Regions from separate parts of the Arthrobacter melezitosi genome, predicted to be linked through region 1. Evidence: riboswitches for the same ligand, from Rfam matches in the RefSeq annotation. Region 1 holds a riboswitch; each other region holds the start of a gene.
The links. Region 1 has a riboswitch for cyclic di-AMP ahead of ACX80W_RS13785 (NlpC/P60 family protein). Riboswitches for the same ligand answer to the same signal wherever they lie in the genome.
Positions count from the first base shown of each region.

Region 1 (4,281 bases):
CCCCGGGCTGGAGGCCATTGGAGGAGTGGCGTCGGAGCCGGCGGCCGACGGCGCGACGACGCTGCTGGCCGCCATGGACGAGTACCGGCCGGGCTCCACGGTCACCCTGCTGCGCCTCGCCGAGCCGATCCAGGTGGATCCGGAGCTGCTCTCCCAGCTGGCCGAGGGCGGCCTGCGCCCCGGAGCCTCACTCAGCCTCGAGTCGGTGGGCGGATACGTCTCGGTCCGGGTGCCCGGCGTCGAGGGGGCGCTCGAGCTGCCGCCCGAGGTCGCCGCGCACGTCTTCGTCGCCGTCGCCTGAGCGCCCCTGCGCCTGAGCGCCATCGCCTGAGCGGTTCCTGCGTCTTCGTCGCCGTCGCCTAAGCGGTGCCGTCACCTGAACGCCTCCGCGTGAGCGGTTCTTGCACCTAAGCGCCCCTGCGCCTGAGCGCCCCGGCGCGCCGCCGTGGCCCGGGATTCCGGCCCGGGCCCTGCACCGTGCCGCGCCGGTTTTGCCGCTGGGGCCTCCTGCTGTGAGACTGTTCCCGATCGTTCCCTGTCCCCGCACAGCACTCCGCGGGGAGGTGCCCGCCATCGGCGCAGGCGCGGGGAAGCGCGAAGCATTTCAACCCGGGCCGCGGCCGTCCATGCGGCGCCCCGGGTGCTGCCTGCCCGGTGTCGGGCAGGCCACCGGCAGTGAAAGGGGACAAATTGCCGAAACACCGGGTATCGGGCCGCCGCCGTGCCGAGACCGCCATGCCAACACCTCGTCCGCAGGATGCGCACGCGCTGCGCCGACGCCGCCGCAGCGCGCGGCGCATCGGCTCCTTGCGCAGGGTCAGCCAGAAGCTCGCGATGACCGCGGCCGTCTCGGGGCTTGTGTTGACGGCGGCCCTGCCCACCACGGCGGCCGGCACGTCGGCTTCGGCCGCAGGGAACCCTGCTCCGCGGCTCGAGGTCCAGGCACCCACCTCCGCCAGCCTCAGCTTCTCCCCGATTCCCCTCGGCGGATCCCAGGACTTCGACACCCAACTCAAGGCGATCGTCGCCGCCTCCGACGGCCGGGCCGCCCCGCTGGGCGTAAAGGGCGTGCTGAGTGCGCCGCTGGAGTCCCTGCAGGGCACCTCGGCATTCGGTTATCGGGTGAGCCCGATGACGGGCCTGGACGGCGAGTTCCACTCGGGGCAGGACTTCAGCGCCCCCTGCGGCACGGAGGTCCGGGCCGCGGCCGAGGGGACTGTCGTCTCCGCCGGATGGCATCCGTACGGCGGAGGCAACCGGGTTGTCCTCGACCACGGCAACGGCCTTGAGACGACCTATAACCACCTCGCCTCGCTCGAGGTGGCTGAGGGGGACCGGCTCCACCCTGGCGCCCCGGTCGGTGCAAGCGGCAGCACGGGTTCCTCCACCGCCTGCCACCTCCATTTCGAGGTGCTGATCAGCGGCCGCCCGGTCGATCCAATGGCGTGGCTTTAACTTCCGACACACCTGTCGTGATCTGAATGTGACAATTGTGATACATGTGAGGTACGGTTCTACTCGTGCCGAATCGTTATAGATCCGGCGCCCTCAAGCAAATCGCCTAGCTCTGCCATTGCCTGGGGTCCGTCCGCACAATTCGCATGGCAGAGGCGGGGGAACCAATTTTTGGGTTTCGCAAGAAATCCTTGGGGTTAAGTCGCTGAATTACTCAGCGGCCGGGTGACTCCCATCCGAATCCGACAGCTCACCTCGCAGGCATTGGGAGAGGCAATTTAACGTGTCCAATAACTCTGCTCTGGGTCGCCACCGGGCCGCCCAGGTTCCTGCGAATCCGCTGACGGCACTCTCCAAGGCCGTCTCTTCGAATGCCGGCTCAGTCGGGCGCCAGGCCGCCGTTGTCGTCGCCGCCTCGGGCCTCGTCCTCGCCGCAGGCCTGCCGGCCCACGGCTCCTCGACCGCCGAGCGCGAGGTCCAGTCCTCCTCCTCGCTGAGCGTGACCGCCCCGGAAACCGCGGCCGTCAGCGCCGCAGCCACCGCCGCTGTCTCCTTCGAGCGGGAGGCCGTGGCCGTCGCCCCCGCCCCCGTCGTCGTACAGGCCCCCGCTCCGGCACCCGCCGCGCCCGCCGTCCGGCCTGCAGTAGCGGCACCGGCCCCCGCCGCACCCGCTGCCGTGCAGGCCGCCGTGCAGACCGCCGCCGTGGCTGCGCCCGCCCCGAAGCCCGAGGTTCCGTCCTCCGGCGTCGGTGCCGCGCTGGTCGCCTCCGCCTACTCCCAGATCGGTGTCGCGCAGGACTGCACCGCCATGGTCGAGAAGGCCCTCCGCTCGGTCGGAAAGGCCGTTGGTGACCTCGCTCCCGGCCAGTTCTTCCAGTACGGCGACGTTGTCGGAAGCCCCGCGGCCGGCGACCTCGTCATCACCGGCGGCCATGTCGCCATCTACGTCGGCAACGGACAGGTCATCTCCGGTGGCCTCAACGGCATGAACACCGGTCTGCACTCCCTGTCGGACCTGCCCGGCGCAAGCTTCGTCCGCGTTCGCTAGAACCCTTCCAACACCTTCTGGAGATCTCCCATGTCTAATCGCGCCCAAATTGCCCGCCACCGCGGGGAAGCGCAGCGTTCGGCCACCCTCACCTCCCTCGCCAAGGCCGTCAGTGACAACGCCGGCGGCATGGGCCGCCAGGCCGCCGTCGTCGCGGCCGCCTCGGGTCTCGTCCTCACCTCCGGCGTCGCGGCGAACGCCGCCGACCTCCAGCCCGAGCGCGAGTCGTTCACCTCGACGCTTGAGGTGACCGCACCGGCCGCCACCGTCGTCGCCGACGTCAACGCCAAGGTTGCGTTCAACCGCACCCCCGTCAAGGCCGTCGCCAAGCCGGTCGTCGTCCAGGCTCCGGCCCCGGCCCCCGTGGCAGCGCCGGCACCCGTGGCCGCCCCGGCCGCTCCCGCCGTCGCCGCCCCGGCCGCCCCTGTCGTGAAGCTCGCGGCGGTAGCGGCACCTGCACCTGCGCCAGCCCCGGCCCCTGCTCCTGTGGCTTCCTCCGGCAAGGCAGCCACGATCGCCGCCGCGGCCAAGGCCCAGCTCGGCGTTCGGCAGGACTGCACCCGCCTGGCCAGCAACGCCCTCGCCGCAGCGGGCATCAACTTCCACGGCTGGCCGGCCGGATACCTCTCCCTGGGCCGCACCGTCAGCGCCGGCGAAGCCATCCCCGGCGACCTGATCTACTACGCCGACGGCGGCATGGGCATGGCCCACATCGCTGTCTACATCGGCGGCGGCCAGGCCGTCCACGGCGGGTTCAACGGCAACAGCACCGTCATCGCACCGGCCCAGCTCGGCTCGGGCCCGGTGTTCATCCGCGTCGGCGGCTGATCCAAGCATTTACAACGACGGGCCGGCAGGGAAACCTGCCGGCCCGTCGTTCGTTAACAGGATTCCGTCCCGCATTGCGGCGGCGGAGTGCGGGTGCTTTCGAACCCGCCCACGGGAACTCCATATTCCCGCCCGGGCGCGGGGCCGCTACCCTAGCATTGTTAATCCGTAGAACTTATCCCGAACATCCGGGGTGGCAGCCGGCAGCGGGACATAGTCCGCAAAGAGGCATGCGCATGCGCACTCTCGTTTTGAATGCAGGATTCGAGCCGCTGGCGGTTGTGACATTCCGCCGCGCCCTGGTGCTGGTGCTGACGGGGAAGGCGAGCGTCATTGCGGAGGACGACGAGCCGGTCATTGGGCCAACGGAAATCCTGGGGCGGCCCTCGGTGATCCTGCTGAACCGGTACGTGAAGATCCCGTACCGCCACGACCTCGCGGTGACCCGGCGCGGGGTGCTGCGGCGTGACAACCACCTGTGCGCCTACTGCGGGAAGACCGCCACCACCATCGACCACGTGGTGCCCCGCTCCCGCGGCGGCGGGGACACCTGGGAGAACATGGTGGCGTGCTGCCTGCGCTGCAACAACACCAAGGGGGACAAGACCCTCGCCAGCCTGGGCTGGAGCCTCCGGTTCGTCCCCAAACCACCCCGGGGCCCGCTGTGGCAGTTGAAGGAACTCGACAAGCCCGCGCCCTCCTGGAGCGAATACCTCTCCGAACGGGCCGCGTGAGCGGATCCCACCCGCCGGCGTTCGACGCCGTCATCCTGGCCGGCGGCAGGTCAACCCGGCTGGGCGGCACGCCGAAGGCGGCGCTTCGCATCGCCGGCGCCACCCTCCTCGACCTCGCCTGCGCCGCCGCTGCCGGGGCGGGTCGAATCGTCGTTGTCGGGCCCGAACCGGCGGGCGGGGCGCGACCCGCGGGAGCCCCCGGGGTCCCGGCCGTGG
Region 1 is NZ_JBTNDJ010000015.1:42,919-47,199, reverse strand. It holds gene ACX80W_RS13795 (iron-dependent transcriptional repressor DtxR) at 1-301, shown strand, start outside; gene ACX80W_RS13790 (M23 family metallopeptidase) at 736-1,455, shown strand; cyclic di-AMP (ydaO/yuaA leader) riboswitch at 1,580-1,733, shown strand; gene ACX80W_RS13785 (NlpC/P60 family protein) at 1,739-2,503, shown strand; gene ACX80W_RS13780 (NlpC/P60 family protein) at 2,534-3,331, shown strand; gene ACX80W_RS13775 (HNH endonuclease) at 3,568-4,065, shown strand; gene mobA (molybdenum cofactor guanylyltransferase) at 4,062-4,281, shown strand, end outside.

Region 2 (4,281 bases), on a different contig from region 1:
CCTCCTGACCCGGGCGGATCTGCGCACGGCGGCCCAGGCCCTGGTCTGGCTCAACGGGTCCCTGAACTCGAGCACGTGGGACCGGGCGGCCCTGCTCGCCGGTGCGCTCGCGCTCCTCGTCCCCGCCGCCCTTGTGCTCGCGCGCATCCTGCAGCTCCTCGAGCTCGGCGACGACGCCGCCGCCGGGCTTGGCGTGCGGGTCGAGGCCTCACGGGCGGCCCTGATCCTCACCGGCGTCTGCCTCGCCGCCGTCTCGACCGCCGCGGCCGGCCCGGTGGCCGCCGTTGCGTTCCTCTCCGGGCCCATCGCCCGGCGCCTGGTCGGCGGACCGCCCTCGGTGGGCCTCGCCGGCCTCGTCGGCGCCGTCCTGGTGCTGGCGGCCGACTTCGCCGCCGCCAACCTGATCCCGGGCACCTCGCTTCCCGTGGGAGTCCTCACCGGGGCCCTCGGGGCGCCGGTCCTGCTCTGGCTGCTGATATCCGTGAACCGATCCGGCCAGGGAGGCTGACATTTCTGACACCGCGGGAGCGCCCTCCACGCTTGAGGCGCGCTCCATCACTCTTGGCTACGACGACCGGACGGTGGTGGACGGGCTCTCCGTCGTGTTGCCGCCCGGCAGGGTCAGCGTCATCGTCGGCGCCAACGGCAGCGGAAAGTCAACGCTGCTGCGGGGCCTGGCCCGGCTCCTTAAACCGTCCGGCGGCTCGGTGCTCCTCGACGGCAGGGACATCCGCTCCCTTCCGGCCCGCGCGGTGGCGCGCACCGTCGGATTGCTTCCCCAGGCGCCCGTCCCGCCCGGGGGCATCACCGTGGCGGAGCTCGTCGGCCGGGGACGCTACCCCCACCAGGGCTGGTTCCGCCGGTGGGCCCCGGAGGACGACGCCGCGGTGGCCGAGGCGCTGAGGGCGACCGACACGCTCGCCTTCGCGGACCGCCTCGTCGACGAACTCTCGGGTGGGCAGCGCCAGCGGGTGTGGATCGCCCTGGCGCTGGCCCAGCAGACCGACATCCTGCTCCTGGACGAGCCGACGACCTTCCTCGACGTGGCCCACCAGATCGAGGTGCTGGACCTGATCACCGACCTCAACCGGCGCTCCGGAACCACCGTGGCCATGGTGCTCCACGACCTCAACCTGGCAGCGCGCTATGCCGACCACCTGATCGTCCTCAAAGACGGGTGCCTTGCGGCGCAGGGCCCGCCGGCCGCCGTCGTCACCCCCGGGCTCGTCCAAGAGGTCTTCGGTCTCCGGTGCACCGTCATTGCCGATCCGGTCGCCGGCACCCCCCTGGTGGTCCCGGTGGGCCGCCACCACCCCGCCGCCCACCCCGCCGGGGCCCGCGCCACAAACGCGGAGGTGGCGTCATGACCGAAACCACCCGGCGCCCGGCCCGGACGGCGCCGGCGCTTCCCCCGGTGCTCGCCTTCGACGTCGAGGTGCGGAGGGTCCAGCGGGTCGGCGCCAACTTCCTGCGGGTGACCTTCGGCGGGGAGTGCCTGCGGGATTTCGGCGTGAACGGCCCGACCTGCGATCTGCGGATCAAGGTCATCATCCCGCCCCCGGGCGGCGGCACCACGGACCTGCCCGGCGAGCTCATGCGCGGGAACGCCGGCGGCTGGTACCAGCAGTGGCTGAGCCTGGACCCGGCCGAGCGCGGCGTCATGCGCACCTACACCGTGAGGGCCGCCCGCTGCGACGGCCCGTCGCCCGAGATCGATGTGGACTTCGTCCTTCACTTCGACAAGGACGGCGAAGCCGGGCCGGCCGCGCTGTGGGCGGCCGGTGCGGCCCCGGGCGCCGCGGTGTGCCTCATCGGACCCAACGCGGCCGCCGCGCGGTGCTCCACCGCCGAGGCCTACGGCGGGATCGAGTGGCGGCCCGGCCTCGCGGGCCAGGTACTCCTGGCCGGCGACGAGACCGCGGTGCCGGCGATCTGCGCCATCCTCGAATCCCTTCCGCCGGAAATGGGCGGACAGGCCTTCCTCGAGGTCCCGGACGCGGCCGACATCCAGCACATCGAGACGGCGTCCTCGGTGGAGGTCACCTGGCTCGTGCGGGGAAGCGGTGAACACGGCGCGCTCCTCACCCCGGCGGTCCGGCGCGCCCTGCCGCCGCCCGGCTGGGCCGTCCTGGCCGGGTCCTCCCCTGCCCGGGAGGGCGCACCCGGGGCCGGGCCGGAGCCGGAAGAGATCGACGTCGACCGCAGCATCCTGTGGGAGACCCCGCAGCTGGCTGAGGCCGCCGCCGGGCAGGCCGCCGGCCGGCCTGCGGGAACCCGGCCGTTCTACGCCTGGATCGCGGGGGAGGCCTCGGTGGTGCGCGAGCTGCGCCGGTACCTCGTCCGGGACGTGGGCGTCGACCGGAAACAGGTTGCCTTCATGGGCTACTGGCGCCGCGGCCGGTCCGAATCCGCGTAGGAGGCCGGGCGTGTCGCCGCCGACACGCCCGGCCTAGGATAACGGAATTGTAACTTCGCGTTAAAAGAGTAAACTTGCGTGAAGTCTCAACTAAGTGTATTTCCCTGGTCCGTACGCCCAACCCTGTCAGCGGACCGCTCTGACACTCCCTATGACAGGGGCGGAGGACCCACTTCCCGACAGCATTCTGCTGCCTTCGGGGTGAAGCCTTCACTGCATCGAACTGTCCGCACACAGCGGACCGGTGCCCTTCTGCCCTTTGCGGGGATAGAGCGGGTGCCGGCCCTGTGCAGTGGGGCCGAGTCAACTCTTGCTCGAACCCGACAGCTAACTTCGCAGGCGTCGCAGAGAGGTATTGAACTTGACCACCCCGGCCCTGCCCGGACGCCGCCGCGCGTCCGCAGCTGTCCCCCGCATCACCTCAGCACGCCCGGCCTCGACCGCCGCCCCGGTCTCGGCCGACCCGGCCATCGCCACCCGGCGCTCGCTCCGCTCCACACCCGAACCCCAGCCGACCCGCCGCCGCGACGTTCGCCACAGTGCGGCCGCCGGTGCCGCGCCGGCGGGCATCCTTCCGCGCCTGCGGGCCGGAGCCCTCGCCGTCGGCCTTGCCGCGGTCGGTGCCGGCCTGGTCATGGGCGCCGTCCCCGCTCCCGCCTCGACGGAGGCCGGCACCCCGGTGACCCAGGCCGCGGCGGCCGAATCCCTGCCCTCGATCACCGCCGACTCCGCCGCGGAGATCGAATTCACCCGGCAGGGGGTGGCCGGGGTGCAAATGGCGAAGTCCGGAGCCAAGGCCACGACCCTCGCAAGCGACATCACCAAGGCCGAGGACGGGGCCACCCTCGCCGCGCCGCTGGACAACCTCACCGTTGCCTCGACCTTCGGCTACCGCGTGAACCCGCTCGGCGGCTACGCACCCGAGCTCCACACCGGCATTGACTACGCCGGTGCCTGCGGCACCCCCGTGATGGCCTCGGGCGGGGGCGTGGTCGTCGATGCCGGCTGGCACGCCTACGGCGGCGGGCAGCGCGTGGTCATCGACCACGGCAAGGGGCTCAAGTCCACCTACAACCACCTCAGCTCCATCGGTGTGAGCGCGGGCCAGAAGGTGGAGCGCGGCGGACTGATCGGGGCCGTGGGCACCACCGGGAACTCCACCGGGTGCCACCTGCACTTTGAGGTCCTCGTCAACGACGAGAAGGTCGACCCGCTGCCCTGGCTCTAGGCCGCGGCCGGAGACTCCAGTGTTCCCCCAGCAGGGCCGGCCCGCCATCGGTGGGGAGGACCTTCCCCTCCTGGCAAGGGAGTGTTGGGGATCGCCGGGTCCTTGCGCCCGTAGGGCACGCGCAGCCGCAGCGATTCGGGCTTCATCTCGAAGGACATGTGCGTCGCCTTGCCCAGCGGGTCGCCGTCAAGCTGCACCTCAAGCGGCTCATGGAGCTGCACCTCGGCCCGGCTGCACTGGTAGTACTCCAGCGAGGGGTCCTTCCCCTTGCCCTTGGCGAACAGCTTGCCCGCCACATTCAGCCAGCCGAACCGCCCCTGCGGCGCCACGGTCATCAGGTCGAGCAGGCCGTCGTCGATCTTGGCGCCCGGAAAGATCTCAAGCCCGCCCATGATCTTGCCGCAGTTTCCGCCCATGACGCTGCGCAGCCGGCGGTCGAAGGGCCTGCCCCCGTCGATGCGGATCGTGGTCCGCGCCGGCTTTCCCGGAAGGTTGCGGATGCCGGCATCGACGTAGGCGAGCCAGCCGACCTTGTCCTTGAGGTCGTCGCGGGTGTCGGACATGATCGCCGCGTCGTAGCCCAGGCCCGCCATCACAAGGAAGACGTGGGCCTTCTGCGCGCGGTCGACGGTGACGT
Region 2 is NZ_JBTNDJ010000001.1:102,051-106,331, forward strand. It holds gene ACX80W_RS00520 (FecCD family ABC transporter permease) at 1-508, shown strand, start outside; gene ACX80W_RS00525 (ABC transporter ATP-binding protein) at 585-1,367, shown strand; gene ACX80W_RS00530 (siderophore-interacting protein) at 1,364-2,416, shown strand; cyclic di-AMP (ydaO/yuaA leader) riboswitch at 2,550-2,773, shown strand; gene ACX80W_RS00535 (M23 family metallopeptidase) at 2,778-3,644, shown strand; gene ACX80W_RS00540 (diacylglycerol/lipid kinase family protein) at 3,641-4,281, opposite strand, start outside.
Region 2: it holds a riboswitch for cyclic di-AMP, as region 1 does, so the genes downstream of both, ACX80W_RS00535 (M23 family metallopeptidase) here and ACX80W_RS13785 (NlpC/P60 family protein) in region 1, are expected to answer to the same signal.

Region 3 (4,281 bases), on a different contig from region 1:
GGCACTGCCGCTGAGAATGATGCGGCACCACGTACAGAGTCAGACGAGAGAGAAGAGAGTTAGTCGTGGCTGTTCCCAAGCGGAAAATGTCCCGCGCGAATACACGCGCACGCCGGTCCCAGTGGAAGGCAACCGCCCCCAAACTGGTCAAGACCGTTGAGAACGGCCGCGTCACCTACAGCCTTGCCCACCAGGCCAAGGTTGTAACCGACTCCGCCGGCACCCCGCTGTTCCTTGAGTACAAGGGCCGCAAGGTAGCCGACGTCTAACCAGGCGTGTCCAAGGAAGACCTGACCAAGCGTCTCGGCGTCGATATCGATGCCGGGACGCTTCGTCTTGCCCTGACCCACCGGTCGTATGCGTACGAACAGGGTGGCATCCCCACGAACGAGCGGCTCGAGTTCCTTGGGGACTCGGTGCTTGGGCTCTCGGTGACGGATGCGCTCTACCGCGACAATCCCGACCTCTCCGAGGGAGACCTCGCCAAGCGCAGGTCCGCGGTAGTCAGCACCCGTGCCCTGGCCGGGGTGGCGCGCAGCCTCGACCTCGGTCAGCACATCCTGCTCGGGCAGGGCGAGAAGCTGACCAACGGGCGCGACAAGTCCTCCATCCTGGCCGACACCATGGAAGCCGTCATCGGCGCCGCCTACCTCAGCCACGGCATTGAGACGGCCCAGGCGATGGTGATGCGGCTGATCGGTCCGCTGCTGCGCGATTCCGAGGTGCTCGGTGAGGGCACCGACTGGAAGACCCGCATCCAGGAGACCGCCGCAGCGCGCCGGCTCGGCACCATCGATTACCAGGTGACCGGCACCGGCCCCGACCATGCCCGCTCGTTCGAGGCGCTCCTGGTGATCGGCGGAACCCCCTACGGCACCGGCGCCGGGCACTCGAAGAAGGAAGCCGAACAGGCCGCCGCCGCCTCGTCGTGGAAGATCCTGCGCGGAGCCGAGCCGCTGGACGGCAGCTAGGGTTCCGGGTGCCCGAACTTCCCGAAGTCGAGGTGGTGCGGCGGGGGCTCGCGCGCTGGGCCGCCGGCCGCACCATCGAAGCCGCCGAGATCCTCGACCCCCGCTCCACACGCCGGCACCCCGGCGGCCCGAATGACCTCCAGCAGCGGCTCGCCGGCACCCACGTCGCCGATGTGGTGCGGCGCGGCAAGTTTCTCTGGATGCCGCTCCTTCCCCCGGGCGGGGAAGGAGCAACGGGAAACGCCCCCCGCACCGCGCTGATGGCCCACCTCGGCATGAGCGGGCAGCTCCTGGTGAAGGATTCCGGGCTTCCCGACGAAAAGCACCTTCGGATCCGCCTCGTCCTCTCTCCCGCCCGCGGCGAAACCGGCGGGGAGTTCCCCTCCGAACTGCGCTTCGTCGACCAGCGGATCTTCGGGGGAATGTTCCTCGCGGAGCTCGAACCGACAGAAGACGGACTTCCCGGCGGCAGGGGAGAAGGCGCCCTGCCGCTGATCCCGCGCCAGGCCGCCCACATCGCCCGCGACCCCCTGGACCCCGCCTTTTCCTTCGATGCCTTCCACTCCCGGCTGCGGGCCCGCCGCACCGGCATCAAACGCGCCCTCCTCGACCAATCGCTGATTTCCGGCATCGGCAATATCTACGCCGACGAAGCGTTGTGGGCCGCACGCCTGCACTTCGCCCGCCCCACCGACACCCTCCGCCGGCCTGAGTCCTTCCGGCTCGTCGAGGAGGCACGATCGGTCATGGAACGGGCCCTGGAGGCCGGCGGAACCAGCTTCGATTCGCTCTACGTGAACGTCAATGGAAGCTCGGGCTACTTCGAACGCTCCCTCAACGCTTACGGCCGTGCGGGGGAGCCCTGCCGCCGGTGCCTGGCCGAGGGCCGCGAGGCGCGGATCCGCCGCGATATCTTCATGAACCGCTCCTCCTACAGCTGCCCGCGGTGCCAGCTTGTACCACGCAATGGCCGCTGGTAGTTACAACGTTTACCGGCCGTGATCGGAATGTGACAATTCCGGGGGGCGCAGGTAGCGTTAAGCGCGCGCCGGGCCATCATGGACCGGCGCCCTTCGTCAGACTGCCTAACCCTGTCGGTGACAGAAGGACCGTTCGCATAACTTTTCCGACAGGGGCGGGGGAACCGATAGCGGGCTCTTGATAAGAGTCCTAGGGGTTAAGGCGCGGCACGGACATCATCTGGGGAGATGATCCGGTGCGCCCGGGTGTCCCATCCGAACCCGACAGCTAACTCCGCAGGCATCGGGAGAGGCTACGTAATGTCCAAGAACCGTACAATCGCGCGCCACCGGGCCACCCCGGTCCGCACCAACCCCCTCAAGACCGCAAGCCGCGCCGTCGCTGCAACCGCAGGCGTAGCAGGACGCCCGGCAGCAGTCATCGTCGCGGCGTCGGGCATCATGCTCGGCGCAACCCTCCCGGCGAACGCCGCCGGCGAGATCGAGGTCGCTCCGGCTTCGCAGGTGGCGGCGCCCGCCGCATCGGCTACCTCGCACACCGTTGTAGCGGGTGACACCCTCGGAAGCATCGCCGGCCAGTACGGCGTCAGCCTCGACGCCATCTTCGCCGCGAACGGCATGGGCTGGGCAACCGTCATCCACCCGGGCCAGACCATCGTTCTCTCCGGTAGCGCCGTAGCTGCTGCTCCGCAGCCCGCCACCGCTGTCCCGGCCTTCGCCCCTGCTCCGCAGGCCGCGCCGGCCCAGACCGCCGCGACAAGCACCAATCCGATGGGCATCAGCAGCCAGGGCAACGGCATGCGCGTCATCGGCGCCGCCGCAACCAGCGGCATCGTCGGCACCGCCCTGCAGGGCGTCGGCTCCGGCTACGTCTTCGGCGGCACCGGCTTCGGCATGTGGGACTGCTCGAGCTTCGTCCAGTGGGTCTACGCCCAGCACGGCATCGACCTGCCCCGCACCACCTGGTCGCAGTTCGCCGCCCTGACCCCGACCGCCAACCCGCAGCCGGGCGACCTGGTCAGCCAGAACGGTGGAAGCCACGTCGGGATCTACCTCGGCAACGGCAAGATGGTCAGCGCGCTGAACCCCTCGCAGGGCACCCTCGTGCACGACGTGAGTGCCATGCCGGTCGACGGTTATTACACCGCCGGCTAAGAGCACGGCTGATCCCGCAGAAAAGGCCGGTGTCCCTCGAGGACACCGGCCTTTTCTGCATCCACCGATGGTTCGCCGCTCGAACGGCCCGTGCTCCAGCCGGGTTCGGTGGGGGAGGAGAGCCCGGCTAGGAGGGCAGGCGCAGGGGCTGGTAGTGCGCGGCGAGCCGCGCCAGGCCCTCCTCGATCGACACGGCCGGGGCCCACGCCAGGAGCCTGCGGGTCTCCCGCTGGTCGTACCAGTGCGCCGTCGAGAGCTGCTCGGCCAGGAAGCGGGTCATGGGGGGTTCCTGGGCCGATCCGGAACGGCGCCATGCCCTTTCCACAATCGACCCGGCAACCCGGGCCACACCGCCGGGAACGCTCCACCGCGGGGGCCGCACGCCACCGGCGGTGCAGATTCCGGCGATCAGCTCGCCGATCGGGCGCGGCTCGCCGTTCGTCACGACCAGCGCCCTGCCGTGCACGTGCCCGATCCGGCGCAGGGCCGCCACGATGGCCGATGCCGCATTGTCGATATAGGTCGTGTCGACCAGCGCAGTGCCCTGGTCGAGGACGGGAAGCCGTCCGGCCCTGGCCCGGGCGAGGACCCGCTCGACCAGCTGGGTGTCCCCGGGCCCCCAGACAATATGTGGGCGGATGGCGGCCACCCGGAAGCCGGGGCCGGACATACCGATCGCAAGCAGTTCGGCCAGCCCCTTCGTCCGGGCGTAGTCGCCCCGCGCGAGCTCCGGTGCCGCCGGGGCGGCGCCCGCACCGGCGCACGAGGTGCCGTCGGCGGCCACCGAGGGCGATGAGACGAAGACGACGTCGGGAACGCCGGCGTCCCGGGCGGCGGTGAGGAGCAAGCGGGTGCCTTCGACGTTGACCGCTTCGAAGTCGGCCGGGTCGCCGGTGAAGGAGACCTTTGCGGCGAGGTGGATCACGGCCTCGACGCCGTCGGTGGCCCGTGCGACCGCCGCGGGGTCGGTGAGCGAGCCGAGTTCGTCCTGCGCGCCCGCCACGCCCGAGGGCCTGCGCTGGAAGGTGCGCACCGGCGTGCCCTGCGCCAGGAGCAGGGCGGCCACCGTGCCGCCGAGGAGGCCGCTGGCCCCGGTGACCAGGACGGTCATGGGGCGCTGACGGGGCCGCCGGACAGGGCCGCGTCGGCCCACGCCGCGATCCTGGCGCGGTCGA
Region 3 is NZ_JBTNDJ010000012.1:56,492-60,772, forward strand. It holds gene ACX80W_RS12705 (YceD family protein) at 1-63, shown strand, start outside; gene rpmF (50S ribosomal protein L32) at 66-269, shown strand; gene rnc (ribonuclease III) at 276-971, shown strand; gene mutM (bifunctional DNA-formamidopyrimidine glycosylase/DNA-(apurinic or apyrimidinic site) lyase) at 980-1,951, shown strand; cyclic di-AMP (ydaO/yuaA leader) riboswitch at 2,076-2,248, shown strand; gene ACX80W_RS12725 (C40 family peptidase) at 2,252-3,106, shown strand; gene ACX80W_RS12730 (NAD-dependent epimerase/dehydratase family protein) at 3,234-4,217, opposite strand; gene ACX80W_RS12735 (alpha/beta fold hydrolase) at 4,214-4,281, opposite strand, start outside.
Region 3: it holds a riboswitch for cyclic di-AMP, as region 1 does, so the genes downstream of both, ACX80W_RS12725 (C40 family peptidase) here and ACX80W_RS13785 (NlpC/P60 family protein) in region 1, are expected to answer to the same signal.